DNA from 4 places in the Devosia oryziradicis genome. Region 4 is predicted to be linked to each of the others. Evidence: predicted binding sites of a transcription regulator. Region 4 holds the regulator's gene; each other region holds the start of a gene.
The links. The regulator PhoB, encoded in region 4, activates phosphate uptake and scavenging genes when phosphate is short. The targets are predictions, from matches to a motif close to TGTCATNNANCTGTCAT.

Region 1: a site for PhoB is predicted at 1,954-1,970, ahead of JI749_RS01065 (DUF1045 domain-containing protein). Genes of this name have one in related genera too.
Region 2: a site for PhoB is predicted at 1,458-1,474, ahead of JI749_RS06020 (PhoX family protein). Genes of this name have one in related genera too.
Region 3: a site for PhoB is predicted at 1,538-1,554, ahead of ugpB (sn-glycerol-3-phosphate ABC transporter substrate-binding protein UgpB). Genes of this name have one in related genera too.

What each region holds. Positions count from the first base shown of each region.
Region 1 covers NZ_CP068047.1:233,671-237,228, reverse strand. The annotation lists gene phnN (phosphonate metabolism protein/1,5-bisphosphokinase (PRPP-forming) PhnN) at 1-87, opposite strand, end outside; gene JI749_RS01070 (alpha-D-ribose 1-methylphosphonate 5-triphosphate diphosphatase) at 91-1,227, opposite strand; gene JI749_RS01065 (DUF1045 domain-containing protein) at 1,227-1,919, opposite strand; gene JI749_RS01060 (glycerate kinase type-2 family protein) at 2,059-3,291, shown strand; gene JI749_RS01055 (Gfo/Idh/MocA family protein) at 3,389-3,558, shown strand, end outside.
Region 2 covers NZ_CP068047.1:1,197,412-1,200,969, forward strand. The annotation lists gene JI749_RS06020 (PhoX family protein) at 1-1,379, opposite strand, end outside; RNA gene ssrS (6S RNA) at 1,538-1,696, shown strand; gene JI749_RS06030 (5-formyltetrahydrofolate cyclo-ligase) at 1,723-2,310, shown strand; gene JI749_RS06035 (TIGR00282 family metallophosphoesterase) at 2,307-3,122, shown strand; gene JI749_RS06040 (YebC/PmpR family DNA-binding transcriptional regulator) at 3,199-3,558, shown strand, end outside.
Region 3 covers NZ_CP068047.1:290,566-294,123, reverse strand. The annotation lists gene JI749_RS01375 (methyl-accepting chemotaxis protein) at 1-954, shown strand, start outside; gene JI749_RS01370 (hypothetical protein) at 1,057-1,314, shown strand; gene ugpB (sn-glycerol-3-phosphate ABC transporter substrate-binding protein UgpB) at 1,648-2,973, shown strand; gene ugpA (sn-glycerol-3-phosphate ABC transporter permease UgpA) at 3,060-3,558, shown strand, end outside.
Region 4 covers NZ_CP068047.1:1,599,061-1,602,618, reverse strand. The annotation lists gene pstB (phosphate ABC transporter ATP-binding protein PstB) at 1-547, shown strand, start outside; gene phoU (phosphate signaling complex protein PhoU) at 568-1,278, shown strand; gene phoB (phosphate regulon transcriptional regulator PhoB) at 1,500-2,216, shown strand; gene JI749_RS08040 (PepSY domain-containing protein) at 2,219-2,875, opposite strand; gene JI749_RS08035 (hypothetical protein) at 3,003-3,266, shown strand; gene JI749_RS08030 (putative bifunctional diguanylate cyclase/phosphodiesterase) at 3,369-3,558, shown strand, end outside.

The DNA of each region.
Region 1 (3,558 bases), 1.4 Mb from region 4:
AGCATGGCGCGCGCCGGAGATGAGCGTGTCCTTGCCCACGCCCGAGGGGCCGACAACCAGGACCAGCGATCCGAGCGGGCGGGCCATGGCTCAGCTGACCCTGATGCCCTGGCGCCAGACGCCGCGCACGACCGGCAGCCCGCCCACCAGCTTGATCCGCACCAGGTCGGCACGTTTGCCGATGGCAATCTCGCCGCGGTCATCGAGCCCGACGGCGCGCGCCGGATTGCGGGTGACGGTGGCGAGCGCCGTGGGCAGCGCCACATTGTCCACCCGCTGCGGCAGCGCGAAGGCCGCCTGCAACGGCGCAAACGGCACATAGTCTGAACTCAGGATATCCAACAGGCCTGCCCGCACCAGATCGGTTGCCGAGATATTGCCTGAATGCGACTTGCCGCGCACCACATTTGGCGCGCCCATCAGAATGGCAAGCCCGGCATCATGGGCCGCCGCCGCGGCCTCCAGCGTGGTTGGGAATTCGGCAATGGCGACGCCGTCCTCCACCGCCTGCTCGACATGGGCCAGGGTTGCATCGTCATGGCTGGCCATGGCCAGGTGCAGCGCCCGCGCCCGTTGCACCAGGTGGCGGCGGTTGGGCGCAGCGTGACGCTCATGCTGGGCCAGAGCCTCGGCAAGGTAGCGCTCGACCTCCTCCTGCGTCACCCCCAGCTGCTTCTTGTAAAACAGCTTGTAGGTTTCGAGCGAGGTGAACTGGCGCTGCCCCGGCGTATGGTCCATCAGCGAGATGAGGCGCGTTTCGGGAAACTCGACAAAGCTCTCGTAATGGTCGATCACGTCGGCACTGGGCAATTCGCAGCGCAGGTGGACCAGGTGCTCGGCCCGCAGCCAACCCTGTTGCCGCGCCGCCCTGATCGCATCGATCAGCATGCCGGCATGCTCGCGCATCTGCGGCATATCCCGATCGGACCCGATGCGCACGGCGTCGAACACGGTGGTGATGCCCGAGCCCGCGATCTGCACGTCATGGGCATGCAGCGAAGCCATGGCATCCCAGAACACACCCGGGCGCGGACGGTAGTGGTTTTCCAGATGATCGGTGTGGAGCTCGACCAGGCCCGGGATCAGGTAGTCGCCCTCGAAATCTTCGCCGACCTGGCTGATACCCCGGTCCAGGCCGGCAATCCGATCGCCATCCACCGCCACGCTGCCATCGACGATCTCATCGGCGAGCACGATCCGGGCATTGCGGAAGGCCGCCGCGCCCATCAGATAACGCCTTCCAGCTTGAAATCGCCGGCGCGGCGGAACGGCTTGCCCGCTTCGGTCTCGACAAACAGCGAAAGCCGGTCGAGCACCACCGGCTCTTCGAGCGCCGGGCCGAACCAGGTTGCCGCGGCCGCCGCGATCTCCGCCGCATCGTCGTCGCTCAGACGATCGGTCAGGGTCATGTGGAAGCGGAACTCTTCGAACACATAGGGATAGCCATAGGCATCGAGCAGCTCGAGCTGGCGTTCGCTAAGGCCCCTGGCCCGGGCGGCGCGGTCCTTGACCGTCATCGGTGCGCGGAAGGGATCGAAATCCTCCACCACATGGGCGGCGAAATCCTGAAGTGCTTCGTTGTCGCCATCGAGCACAAGCGCAAGAAAGCCGTGCAGCGACGCGAGCTTGAGCCGACCCAGCGCGATGGGACGGTGGCGGGCGGCGAAATTGGTGAGCGCCGCGCGCAACAGGGCTTCGTCGCTGTCCTCGGCCAGGGCCATGGGCGCCTTGAGCGTGGCGTGAAACCCGTAGCGATTCGCCGACTGGGTGAGGTTGAGCAGGCGGTCTCGGTCGATGCCGGCCACGGGGCCATCGAACAGGTCGCCATCGGCGGCGTCGCGGCCAAGCCAGGTCGCAGCCCGCTCCCAGAGGTTGCTGGTGGCGGCGGGGGCAAAATAGATCGCGAATCGTTCGGTCATCGGAGCTCCTGGCCTCAGCCGCTAAGCGCAGTCTGTGTCGGCTGTTTGACAACTGTCCAGCAGGCCCATTGGTGGCTACCCTTGCCCGCAGCGAATCGCAAGCCGGGAGAGATTGTTGGATCGCGCACTGCTCGAACAGATGTTTCGCCAGGCCGTGGCCCAGGCCCAGCCGGCGCTGGCCGTGCGTCGCCACCTGCCCGATCCGCCCACGGGGCGTACCGTCGTCATTGGCGCCGGCAAGGCTTCGGCGCAGATGGCGCGCGCCTTCGAGCAGGCCTGGCCCGGTCCGCTGAAGGGCCTGGTGGTGACACGCTATGGCTATGCCGAGGCCTGCGAGCGCATCGAGATCGTCGAGGCGGCCCATCCCGTACCGGACGAGGCCGGCTACCTCGCGGCGCGGCGGATATTGGAAACCGTGTCGGGCCTGGGCCCCAATGACCTCGTGGTCGCGCTGATTTCGGGCGGCGGCTCGGCGCTGCTGCCGGCGCCAGCGCCGGGTCTGACGCTCGATGACGAACAGGCCATCAACCGCGCACTCCTGGCCTCCGGCGCGCCGATCTCGGTTATGAACCTGATCCGCAATCAGTTTTCGACCATCAAGGGCGGCCGGCTGGCGGCCCATTGCGCGCCGGCCCGCGTGGCAACGCTGGTCGTGTCCGACGTTCCGGGCGACGATCCGGCCCTGGTTGCGTCGGGCCCCACCATTCCCCTCTCCGGCTCGCGTGCGCTGGCGCGTAAATATGCGAGCCTCTATCGACTGGACCTGCCGCCCCATGCCCAGGCGCTGCTGGCCGGTGACGACAATCTGGCGCCCGAGCCCGGCAATCCGGTCTTCGCCCGCAACAGCGTGCGCACCATCGCCTCGGCCGCCCTGTCGCTCGAGGCCGCGGCCGAGCTGGCGCGCCGGCAGGGCGTCGAAGCCGCAATCCTCTCCGATTCAATCGAAGGCGAGTCGCGCGACGTGGCGCTGGTCCATGCGGCCATGGCGCGCGAGATTGCCCAGCGCAACCGACCGTTCAAGAAGTCCGTCGTGCTGCTGTCGGGTGGCGAGACCACCGTCACCCTGCGGGGCACGGGTGGCCGTGGCGGCCGCAATGCCGAATTCCTGCTGGCCCTGGCCATCGCCATTGACGGGGTCGACCATATCTCCGCGCTCGCTGCCGATACTGACGGCATCGATGGCTCGCAGGACAATGCCGGTGCCTTTGCCGACGGCACCACGGCAACGCGGATGCGCAAGGCCGGCATCGACCCGCTGGCTGCCCTGGCCGGCAATGATGCCTGGGGCGCCTTCAACGCGGTCGGCGACCTGCTGGTAACCGGACCCACCGGCACCAACGTCAATGACTTCCGGGCGATATTGGTGCGGTAGCCTCCCTCCAGCCGCGCTAAAATAATCATACAATTCCCCTTGGCAGGGAGGGGGTGGCTCTGTTTTATACGCCCGACTTTTCCGGAGGAGCCATTCCATGGCCAAACGCAGGATCGCCGTCATCGGCGTGGGCAAGATCGCACAGGACCAGCACCTGCCGGTCATCGACGCATCCGATGATTTCGAACTGGCGGCGACCGTTTCGACGCGGGGCCTGAGCCACAATGGCCTGCCCGCCTTCCGCACGCCGGGCGAGCTCTATGCGGC
Region 2 (3,558 bases), 400 kb from region 4:
TTGCCGTTGACGCCGTTGGGCTGGATGTCTTCGGGGCGGTCCATCTTGGTGGCGCCGAGAAGGTCGGCGGCACGGCGGGTCTCGATGATCACGTCTGCCTGGCTCGCAAAGCCGTTTTCGGCTGTCAGCGTACCTTCGCCATGCACCAGCGGCAACCACTGGATAGTACCGTCGTCGGCGAATTTGGCGACATGGAGCGTACCCTGGTCGAGCAGGTCCATGTTGGCGGCGCGGTCGTCGGGGTTGAACTTGCCCGCGGTCACGAACTTGTAGACATAGTCGAAGCGCTCATCGTCTCCCAGATAGAACACCACCCGACCGTCCTTGTTGACGATGGATTCGGCGCCTTCATGCTTGAAGCGGCCAAGGGCGGTGCGCTTCTTGGGAACCGAGTTGGGGTCCATCACGTCCACTTCGACGATGTAGCCGAAGCGATTGGGCTCGTTGGGCTCCTTGGACACATCGAAGCGATCATAGAAGTTGGCCCATTCATAGGACCCTTCCGGGATGCCGAGACGGTCGTAATTGGCGGCTTCGGGATGGTCGGCCGGCAGTTCACCGGCGAAGTAGCCGTGGATATTTTCCTCGGCCATCACATAGGTGCCCCAGGGCGTGACGCCACCGGCGCAATTGTTGACCGTGCCGAACACCTTGGTCCCGGTGGCATCGGCATTGGTCTTGAGCCGATCGTGGCCGGCGGCGGGGCCGGTCAGCTGCATCTCAGTCTCGGCGGTGATGCGGCGGTTGTACTGGCCGTCCTTGACCACCTGCCACTTGCCGTCGACCTTCCTGATCTCAACAATGGTGCCGCCATGGGCCATCAGCTCGACATCGACCTGTTCCTTGGTCAGCGGATTGAGCGTCATCTCGCCTTCCACCAGCGTCACCAGGCCCGGGAACATCAGGTGGGGGTTGGTGTATTCGTGGTTGACCACCAGCAGGCCATGCTCGGATGAACCTTCGAGCGGGATGTAGCCGACATAGTCGTTGTTGTAGCCGAACTGACGGGCCTGGGCCGCGGCGGTCTGTGCGGTAGGGTCGAATTCCGGCGCATCGGCAAAGATGGCATCGCCCCAGCGCAGCAGGATATCGGCATCATAGCCTTCGGCGACGTGGTGGGCCTCGTCGATGCCCGCTTCAACTTCGGTAAACGAAAAAGCCGAACCACTCTCCTCGGCGCGTGCATCCTGGGCGGTCAGCAGCGCCAGGGGGCTCACAGTGGCGGCAATGGCCGAAACGGCCAGCGAACCCTGGAGGAAACCGCGGCGCGAGAAGCGCGCGGAAATCAGTTCGCCCATGGTGGGATTGGCGGTGTGGTTGCGCGGCGCGGCATCGGCCGCTTCCAGCTGCGATGTCTTGAAGATCGTCTGGTCGTTCATCGGGATTGCCCCTTCAACAGCAAGGATGGACGTTCGTTTTGGAACTGTTCCAGCCTAGAAAGGGCGGATGACGCTCACGTGACAGGGCGATGACACATCGACAGCGCTTCGTTGGCGGGTGCAGGGCCTTTGCACAACCGGCCAAAGCGCCTATATCTAGCGCGCTGCCCGGTGCGTGATGGATACCAATATCCCCGGGGCCTTATCGATCCTTAAGGGAGCTGTCCCTGACCGGGCCCGTGGGCTCGGACATACGGCGCCCACCTACGTGAGTAGGTTCCCGGGATCGTATATCCCACGGCCAGGGTGGCACCTTATTGACTGAGCAGGTTGCAGCACGCCCATGGTTGACGCGTTGATCGAAGAAGCCAAGGCAGCGCTGCGAAACCGGGCTCGCGCGGCGCGCGCCTCGCTCGATCACGGCGAGCGCGCCGATGCCGCGGTTGCGGCGGCGCAGCACTTCTTCAATGCCGTCCCGCTGCAGGCGGGCGACGTGGTAGCCGCCTATTGGCGCATTCGCGATGAACTCGATTGCCAGCCCATTCTGGTCAAGCTGATGGACAGCAACCAGAAGGTCGTGCTGCCGGTGGTGGTGGGGCCGGAGCAGCCGCTTGACCTGCGGGTCTGGGAGCCCGGGGCCTCGCTCTATGAATCCGGCTTCGGCACATTGGCGCCCTCCGACCTGGCGCCGCGGGCGGAGCCGGATATCGTCCTCATGCCGCTGCTGGGCTTTGACGCCCGAGGCACGCGCCTGGGTTATGGTGGCGGCTATTACGATCGCACGCTGGCGCGCCTGAGCAAGAAGCCCAGGCTGGTTGGCCTGGCCTTTGCGGCGCAGGAGCTCGACCGGATTCCGCGCGAGCCGCATGACGTGCCCCTCGACATGATCGTCACCGAGGCCGGTGTCCGCCATTTCGGCGCTGCGGCATGAGGCTCCTGTTTCTGGGCGATGTGGTGGGCCGCTCCGGCCGCGATGGCGTGGCCGAACGTCTGCCTGGTATCATCGAGCGCTACAAGTTCGACTTCGTGGTCATCAATGGCGAGAATGCCAGCCATGGGCGCGGGCTGACCGAGCCGCATTTCCATGGCCTGCGCGATGCCGGCGCCGACATCGTTACACTGGGCGACCACGCCTTCGACCAGCGCGACACGCTGAGCTATATCGAGCGCGAAAATTCGCTGATCCGCCCGATCAACATGCCCCAGGGAACCCCCGGGCGCGGCGCCATGTTCGTCGAGGGCCGCAACGGGCATCGCGTGCTGGTCATCAATGCCCTGGGGCGGGTGTTCATGGGCCCGGTCGATGATCCATTCCGCGCCGTGGAAGCGGCGGTGGCTGCCTGTCCGCTGGGCGAGCAGGCCGATGCCATCATTGTCGATTTCCATACCGAGGCGACTTCGGAAATCCAGGGCATGGGCTTTTACATGGATGGACGGGTGAGCCTGGTGGTCGGCACCCACACTCACATCCCCACCTCGGACCAGCGCATCCTCAAGGGTGGCACGGCGCTGATGGCCGATGCCGGCATGTGCGGCGATTTCGATTCCATCATCGGGGTCGATCCCGAGGAGCCGCTCAACCGGTTCCTGACCGGCATTGCCAACGGCCGCTTCACGCCTGCCGAGGGCGAGGCGACCTTATGCGGGGTGGCGGTCGAGACCGACCCGCGCACCGGGCTCGCCGCCAAGGTGCTGCCGGTGCGTATCGGCGGCACGCTGGCGCAGGCATTGCCCGAGTTCTAGCCCGCTTCACAAGTGGCCCCGGCTTGCCTATAACGCGCCACCACAATCCAGCATTCTTATTCGAGGGGAGTGACCGATGGCCGGCCATTCACACGCCAAAAACATCATGCACCGCAAAGGCAAGTCCGACGCGGCGCGCTCCAAGGTCTTTTCCAAGCTGGCGCGAGAAATCACCGTCGCCGCCAAGCTGGGCATGCCGGACCCTGCCTTCAACGCCCGCCTGCGCCTTGCGGTGGCCAATGCGCGCGCGCAGTCCATGCCCAAGGACAATATCGACCGCGCCATCAAGAAGGCATCGGGCGGCGACGGCGAGAACTATGACGAGATCCGCTATGAGGGTTATGGCCCGGGCGGCGTCGCTATCATCGTCGAAACGCTGACCGACAACCGCAACCGCACCGCCTCCAACGTCCGCTCGTATTTCTCCAAGAATGGC
Region 3 (3,558 bases), 1.3 Mb from region 4:
GGCCTGGTCGAAACCGTTGATCGGGGTCTCAGCGAAACCGGCGCCGTGCTGGCTTCGCTGGCCAATACCGATCTCACCCGGCGCGTCACCGGGCAGTATCGCGGCGCCTTCGAACGGCTCAAGACCGATACCAATGCCGTGGCAGAACGGCTGGCCGAGATCGTCGGCCAGCTTCGCCAGACTTCGCAGTCGCTCAAGGCGGCGACAGGGGAACTGTTGTCGGGCGCCAACGACCTCAGCCAGCGCACGACACGCCAAGCCGCGACCATCGAAGAAACCTCGGCCACGATCGAGCAGTTGGCCACCACTGTGCAGGCCAATGCCAAGCGCGCCCAGGAGGCCAGTGCGGCCGCCAGCAGTGTCGCGACCACGGCCGATGAAGGGGCGGTCGTCATGGCCCAGGCCAACCAGGCCATGGAGCGCATAACCCACTCCTCCGGCAAGATATCGAGCATCATCGGCCTTATCGACGACATCGCCTTCCAGACCAACCTCCTGGCGCTCAATGCCTCGGTGGAAGCGGCGCGGGCGGGCGAAGCGGGCAAGGGCTTTGCCGTGGTCGCGGTGGAAGTGCGGCGGCTGGCCCAGTCGGCCGCCGAAGCGTCGGCGGAGGTCAAGACCTTGATCGAACAGTCGGGGACCGAGGTCAGTGGCGGGTCGCGCCTCGTGGCCGAGGCGGCGGCAAAGCTGGGGATGATGCTCAGCGCGGCGCGCGCCAGCAACGAGCTCATGGAGGAAATCGCCCACCAGAGCCAGCATCAGGCTACCTCCATCGATGAGGTCAACGTTGCCGTGCGAACCCTTGATGAGATGACCCAGCACAATGCGGCGCTCGTCGAGCAAAGCAATGCGGCGATCGAGCAAACCGAGTCGCAGGCAAGCGAACTCGACCATATCGTGGATGTGTTCGTGCTCAAGGAGCGCTCGGAAGACCCGCGCCACCTGGCGGCGTGAGCTGTTCAAACACCGGAAATACGCCGGCTCGGCAAATGTGATCGGCACGATTGCAACTTTACTTAAGTTGACCAATTTCCCTGCCGATTGGCGGGGAAACACATGACCTACGAACGACTGCAAACTGGCGCGCGGACGCCGTTGGACGCCGTGGTCGTCGAGGTGAAGCAGATCTTCGGCCGCAGCGTTGCCGACGTATCCTCGGTGGACGAGATTGCGGGGCTGCCGGTCCCGGTCCGCCAGGCGCTGCTGGAGGCCGAAAGACTGCGCCTGGAGCGCAAGCTCAACCGCATCGTGGTCCGCATTGCCGACGAAAAGCTGTGGAATCCCGCATGGGGGCGCCTCGTCGAAATCGCCTGAGGCCCTCACGACCGAGCAGGTGAGGCCCACCCCTCCACGAGCCTCATCCATTCGCCTTCCACTCATTCATCCCATTACCCAGTGCCATTCAGCCATTGGGTTGGCGGCCATCGTGCGGGAATCATGATGTTCATATGAATGTCATATTACGCCGGGAAGGGCGTCATTTCGCCGGCAAACCGGCGGAAAACGCCACCTTGCGGCATCCCATCCCGGCTCTCGTTGTCATCTGATTTTCATATGAACAAAATAGGTTGCAAATGCGCCCCCGGCTGATAGCGTTTCAGTCGGGAAGAGGACCGGTTCTAACGGGTCAATATGAAGGGAGTAAGCATGTTCAAGAAAGCACTTTGCCTGTCAGTTGGTTTGGCTGCGCTGGCGGCCAGCGCGCCCGCTTTCGCGCAGACCGAGATTGCCTGGTGGCACGCCATGGACGCCGAGCTCGGCAAGAAGCTCGAGGAAATCGCGACCGGCTTCAACGAGAGCCAGGATGAGTTCAAGGTCGTGCCGACCTACAAGGGCAGCTATGCCGAAACCCTGACGGCGGCGATTGCTGCATTCCGTGCCAATGAGCAGCCGGCCATCGTGCAGGTGTTCGAAGTGGGCACCGGCACCATGATGTCGGCCAAGGGCGCGGTCTACCCGGTCTACCAGCTCATGCAGGACAATGGCGAGCCCTGGGATCCCAGCGGCTTCCTGGCCCCGGTCACGGGCTACTACTCCGACACCGACGGCAACATCCTCTCCATGCCGTTCAATTCCTCCACGCCCATCATGTACTACAACAAGGACGTGTTCGAAAAAGCCGGCCTTGATCCGGAAACGCCGCCCAAGACCTGGGCCGAACTCGAAACCATGGGTCGGCAGATCGTGGAGTCGGGCGCCGCACCCTGTGCCCTGAGCAGCGCCTGGATCACCTGGATCCAGACCGAAAACCTGTCGGCCTTGCACGACAAGCCGTTCGGTACGCTCGAAAACGGCTTTGGCGGCCTCGCCACCGAATTCGTCTTCAACGACGAACTGCAGGTCCGGCATTGGGACAATCTCAAGAAATGGTCCGATGAAGGCCTGTTCCAGTATGGCGGCCCCGCGGGCGGCGCGGATGCCGGCCCCAAATTCTACGCCCAGGAATGCGCGATCTTCATGAATTCCTCGGCAGGCCGCGCTGGCGTCATCAACAATGCCAAGGACTTCGAAGTCGGCTTCGCACCCTTGCCCTATTACGACGACGTCATCGACGAGCCCAAGAACTCGATCATCGGCGGCGCCACCTTGTGGACGCTGAACGGGAAGGACCCCGAGGTCTATCGTGGCGTGGCCAAGTTCTTCACCTATCTCAGCCAGCCCGAAGTGCAGGCCGAATGGCACCAGTTCACTGGCTACCTGCCGATCACCAACGCGGCCTACGAGCTGGGACAGCAGCAGGATTACTACGCCCAGAATCCGGGCTCGGACATCGCGATCCAGCAGATCACCCGCGGAACGCCGACGGCAAACTCCAAGGGCGTGCGGTTCGGCAACCTGACCCAGGTCCGCGCCATCGTCGATGAGGAGTTCGAGGCGCTTCTGGCCGGGTCCAAGACCGCCCAGGAGGCCCTGGACGCTGCCGTTGAGCGCGGCAACCAGATCCTGCGCGACTTCGAAGCTGCCAACCAGTAACCGCCTGATCTGAAGCGTGCTCCACCCGCAAGCGGGTGGAGCAACAGCATCATTGCGCTCGAGCGCTGGCAAGAACGAGGCGGAGCATGCAGGCCAAGCGGACTGTTTTTCCCAACAAGATCCTACCCTATTTCCTGCTGCTGCCGCAGCTTGCCGTCACGCTGCTGTTTTTCATCTGGCCCGCGCTGCAGGCGGTGAAATCATCCTTCGAGCGCGAGGATCCCTTCGGGTTCCGCACCACCTTCGTCTGGTTCGAAAATTACCGCCGGCTGTTTATCGATCCGCTCTACCTGAGCTCAGTCGGCAAGACGGCCATCTTTGCCGTCAGCGTCACGGCGCTGTCGATGTCCCTGTCGCTCATTCTCGCGGTGGCGGTGAACCGGGTGCTGCGCACCAATCGCCTTTATACCACGCTCCTGGTCTGGCCCTATGCAGTCGCTCCCGTGGTCGTGGGCATCCTGTGGTGGTTCATGTTCAACCCCAATATCGGGATTGCGCCCTATCTGCTGCGCGGGCTGGGCATCAGCTGGAACCACCGGGTGGACGGCGTCGACGCCATGATCCTGGTGATCATCGCAGCCAGCT
Region 4 (3,558 bases):
GGACATCTACGACCCCAGCCTCGACGTGGTCGAACTGCGGGCCCGCATCGGCATGGTGTTCCAGAAGCCCAATCCCTTCCCCAAGTCGATCTATGACAACGTCGCCTATGGACCCAAGATTCATGGCCTCGCCAAGTCTAAGACCGACATGGACGAGATCGTGGTATCCTCGCTGCGCAAGGCCGGCCTGTTCGAAGAGGTCAAGGATCGCCTCAACGAACCCGGCACCGGCCTCTCCGGCGGCCAGCAACAGCGCCTGTGCATTGCCCGCGCCATTGCCGTGGGGCCTGAGGTCATCCTGATGGACGAGCCCTGCTCGGCCCTCGACCCGATCGCCACCGCCATCATCGAAGAGCTGATTGACGAACTGCGTGAAAACTACACCATCGTCATCGTCACCCACTCGATGCAGCAGGCCGCTCGCGTTTCGCAGCGCACGGCCTTCTTTCACCTGGGCAACCTGATCGAAGAAGGCGTGACCGAAGATATCTTCACCAATCCGGTCAACAAGCAGACCCAGGACTACATAATGGGCCGTATCGGCTGACGGGACCGGAGGAGCAAAACATGGCCAATATCGGCAAAGACCACATCGTCTCGTCCTACAATGACGAACTCGTTGCCCTCGCCCAGACCATCGCCGAGATGGGTGGCCAGGTCGAAGTCGCCATTGAAAACGGCACCAAGGCCCTGCTCAAGCTCGACCGCGAGCTGGCCGACCTCACCATCATCGCCGACCAGCGCATCGACGAAATGCAGCGTAGGATCGACGACATGGCGGTTTCCATGATCGCACGCCGCCAGCCCATGGCCAGCGACCTGCGGTCGATCGTCACCGCCATCCACGTCGCCTCCGATCTCGAACGGGTCGGCGATATGGCCAAGCAACTGGCCCGTCGCTCGCTCAAGCTCGAGGGCCTCAGCCTGCAGCCGACGTTCTATAACGGCGTCAAGAACATGACGGCCCTGGTCCTGCGCCAGATCAAGGGCGCGCTCGACGCCTACGCCAGCCGCGATTCCGCCGCCGCCATCGACGTCTGCAACCGCGATGACGAGGTCGATGCCATGCACACCTCGCTGTTCCGCGAACTCCTCACCTACATGATGGAAGATCCGCGCAACATCACCCCGTGCACGCATCTGCTGTTCTGCGCCAAGAGCCTGGAGCGCATCGGCGACCACGCCACCAACATTGCCGAGCGGGCTTACTACCTCCAGACCGGCAAGCAGCTGACATCGGACGTGCAGCAACTGCAGCGGACGCAAATCAAGGCGTAACGTCTCGAAGGCTTGCCCTCGGGCTTGACCCGAGGGTCGGCGCCCGGCGCCGGGTGAGGATCTTTCCTTACTCGGCGCTCTCAGTAGACCTCATCCTGAGCCTGTCGAAGGACGAGGTCGTGGCACTCAAGCCTGCACTCGCTCGACCTCGTGGTTCGACAAGCTCACCATGAGGTCTCTAAACCCGGCGGCAACAAAGGCCGCCCAGACGGGAGCCACCCATGCCCGCCACCATTCTCGTCGTTGAAGACGAAGGCGATATCGCCATCCTGTTGCGCTACAACCTCGAGTCGGAGGGCTTCCGCGTCGTCACCGCGGAAACGGGCGAAGAGGCACAGCGGGCGCTGCAGGAAAAGCTGCCCGACCTGATCCTGCTCGACTGGATGCTGCCGGAAATATCGGGCATCGAACTGTGCCGCCGCTGGCGTGCGCGTGAGGAAACCGCCCGGATCCCGATCATCATGCTCACTGCGCGCGGCGAGGAAGAAGAACGGGTCCGGGGCCTTGCCACCGGGGCAGACGATTATGTCGTCAAACCCTTCTCGGTGCCCGAGTTGACAGCCCGCATCCATGCCCTGTTGCGTCGCGCCAATCCCAACCTGGTCACGGCGGCCCTCAAGGTCGGCGACCTCGAACTGGACCGCACCACCCATCGTGTCCGGCGCGCGACCAGGGACGTGCATCTGGGGCCGACTGAATACCGCCTTCTCGAATATCTCATGCGTCACCCGGGTCGGGTCTACTCGCGTGAGCAGTTGCTCGATGGCGTCTGGGGCAACGACGTTTATGTCGACGAACGCACCGTGGACGTCCATATCGGCCGGCTCCGTCGGGCGATCAATCGCGGGCGGGATACCGATCCCATCCGCACGGTTCGCGGCGCCGGTTATGCATTTGACGAGCGCTTCGCCGCCAACCAGCCGGTGGCGGTCAAATAGACCTATCGGCCCACATGCGCGCCCGTGCGCGCATAGTAATGTTCCGTGATCACCTCGCCTGAGGGTGTTAGCACCGTCACGGCGTAGAGCAGGAAGCTCCCAACCTGCTGCAACTGGGCGTTGATGACTTCGCCCCCCGTCCTCGCGCGCAGGTCAGGCAGAATAGCCGAAAGCTCCACGGCCCGCCCCGCCGCTACTGCGGCCAGCGCATCGTTCTCTGACAGTTCCTGCGGCGCATTGGATGCCGGTTGGTTGCCAGCGGCATCCGAACCACTCGGAGCAACGGGCCCCTGGCCCTTGCCGCCGCCGCTGGAACCTGGAGTCCCCCCCGGCCCTTGGCCACCGCCATTTCCAGGCCCATTGCCGTTGTTGTCGCCGGGACCCTTGCCATTGTTGTCGCCGGGACCCTTGCCATTGTTGTCGCCGGGGCCTTTGCCGTTGTTGTCGCCCGGTCCTTTGCCGTTGTTGTCGCCCGGCCCCTTGCCATTGTTATCGCCGGGGCCCTTGCCATCATTGTCGGCATGACCCGGGTTGTCACCACCGGGTCCTTTGTCGTCGCCCGGGCCATGGCCGTTCCCCTGCGCCCATGCGGGCTGCGCCAGGGCCACCAGAATGGCCAGCATTGTAACAAGCGATGTGCGTGTCATGGTGGAATTCATTTACCTTCTCCAGGCTGACAAAACACTGACAACCCGGGTCACGGTTCCAACATCGAGCATGTCCTAATCTGCCGCGCATCGACACCAGTTCGATGCCACCACCTCGATTCGGGAACAACATCAGGCCATGACCAGCCAGGAAGCCGAAGTCCATCTCAGCAAGTACCGCGCCCTGCTCAAGGCCTGGACGATGGCCGTGGGAGGCTTCAGCAAGGACGACAGTGACGCCCTCTATGTGCAACTGGAACAGGGCCAGGACCTGTTGGCGCAAATTGCCCTGGAATGCCCGGAAAAGAGCTATTCGGTCGATATGCTGATCAATTCCCGCAGCCGCACCTGGCCGGGCTTCGCCGATCAGCGGATCCCCCGTCCGGCGAGCCGCCAAACCTGATGTAAACCAAGTCGGCACGAAGCGGCCACCAATTGCAATCTGACCGCGCCTTTTGATGTGTCGTTAGGTTTAGCGCGCTAGCTTTGGGGCATCGAGGCCCAAGTGAAACCGCGCCAGTCCACCCTTTCCCGTCAGATCACCAACCTGTCGATCATCTTTGCCCTGGCACTGATCGTGGCCGTCGGTTGCTTTGGCTGGTGGGCGGCGTCGCGGATTGACGATCGTTCGATCGCCCGCCAGGCCAGATCGATCCAGACCGGGCTTGCCGAAATCGAGAAGCGCATCCCCGTCG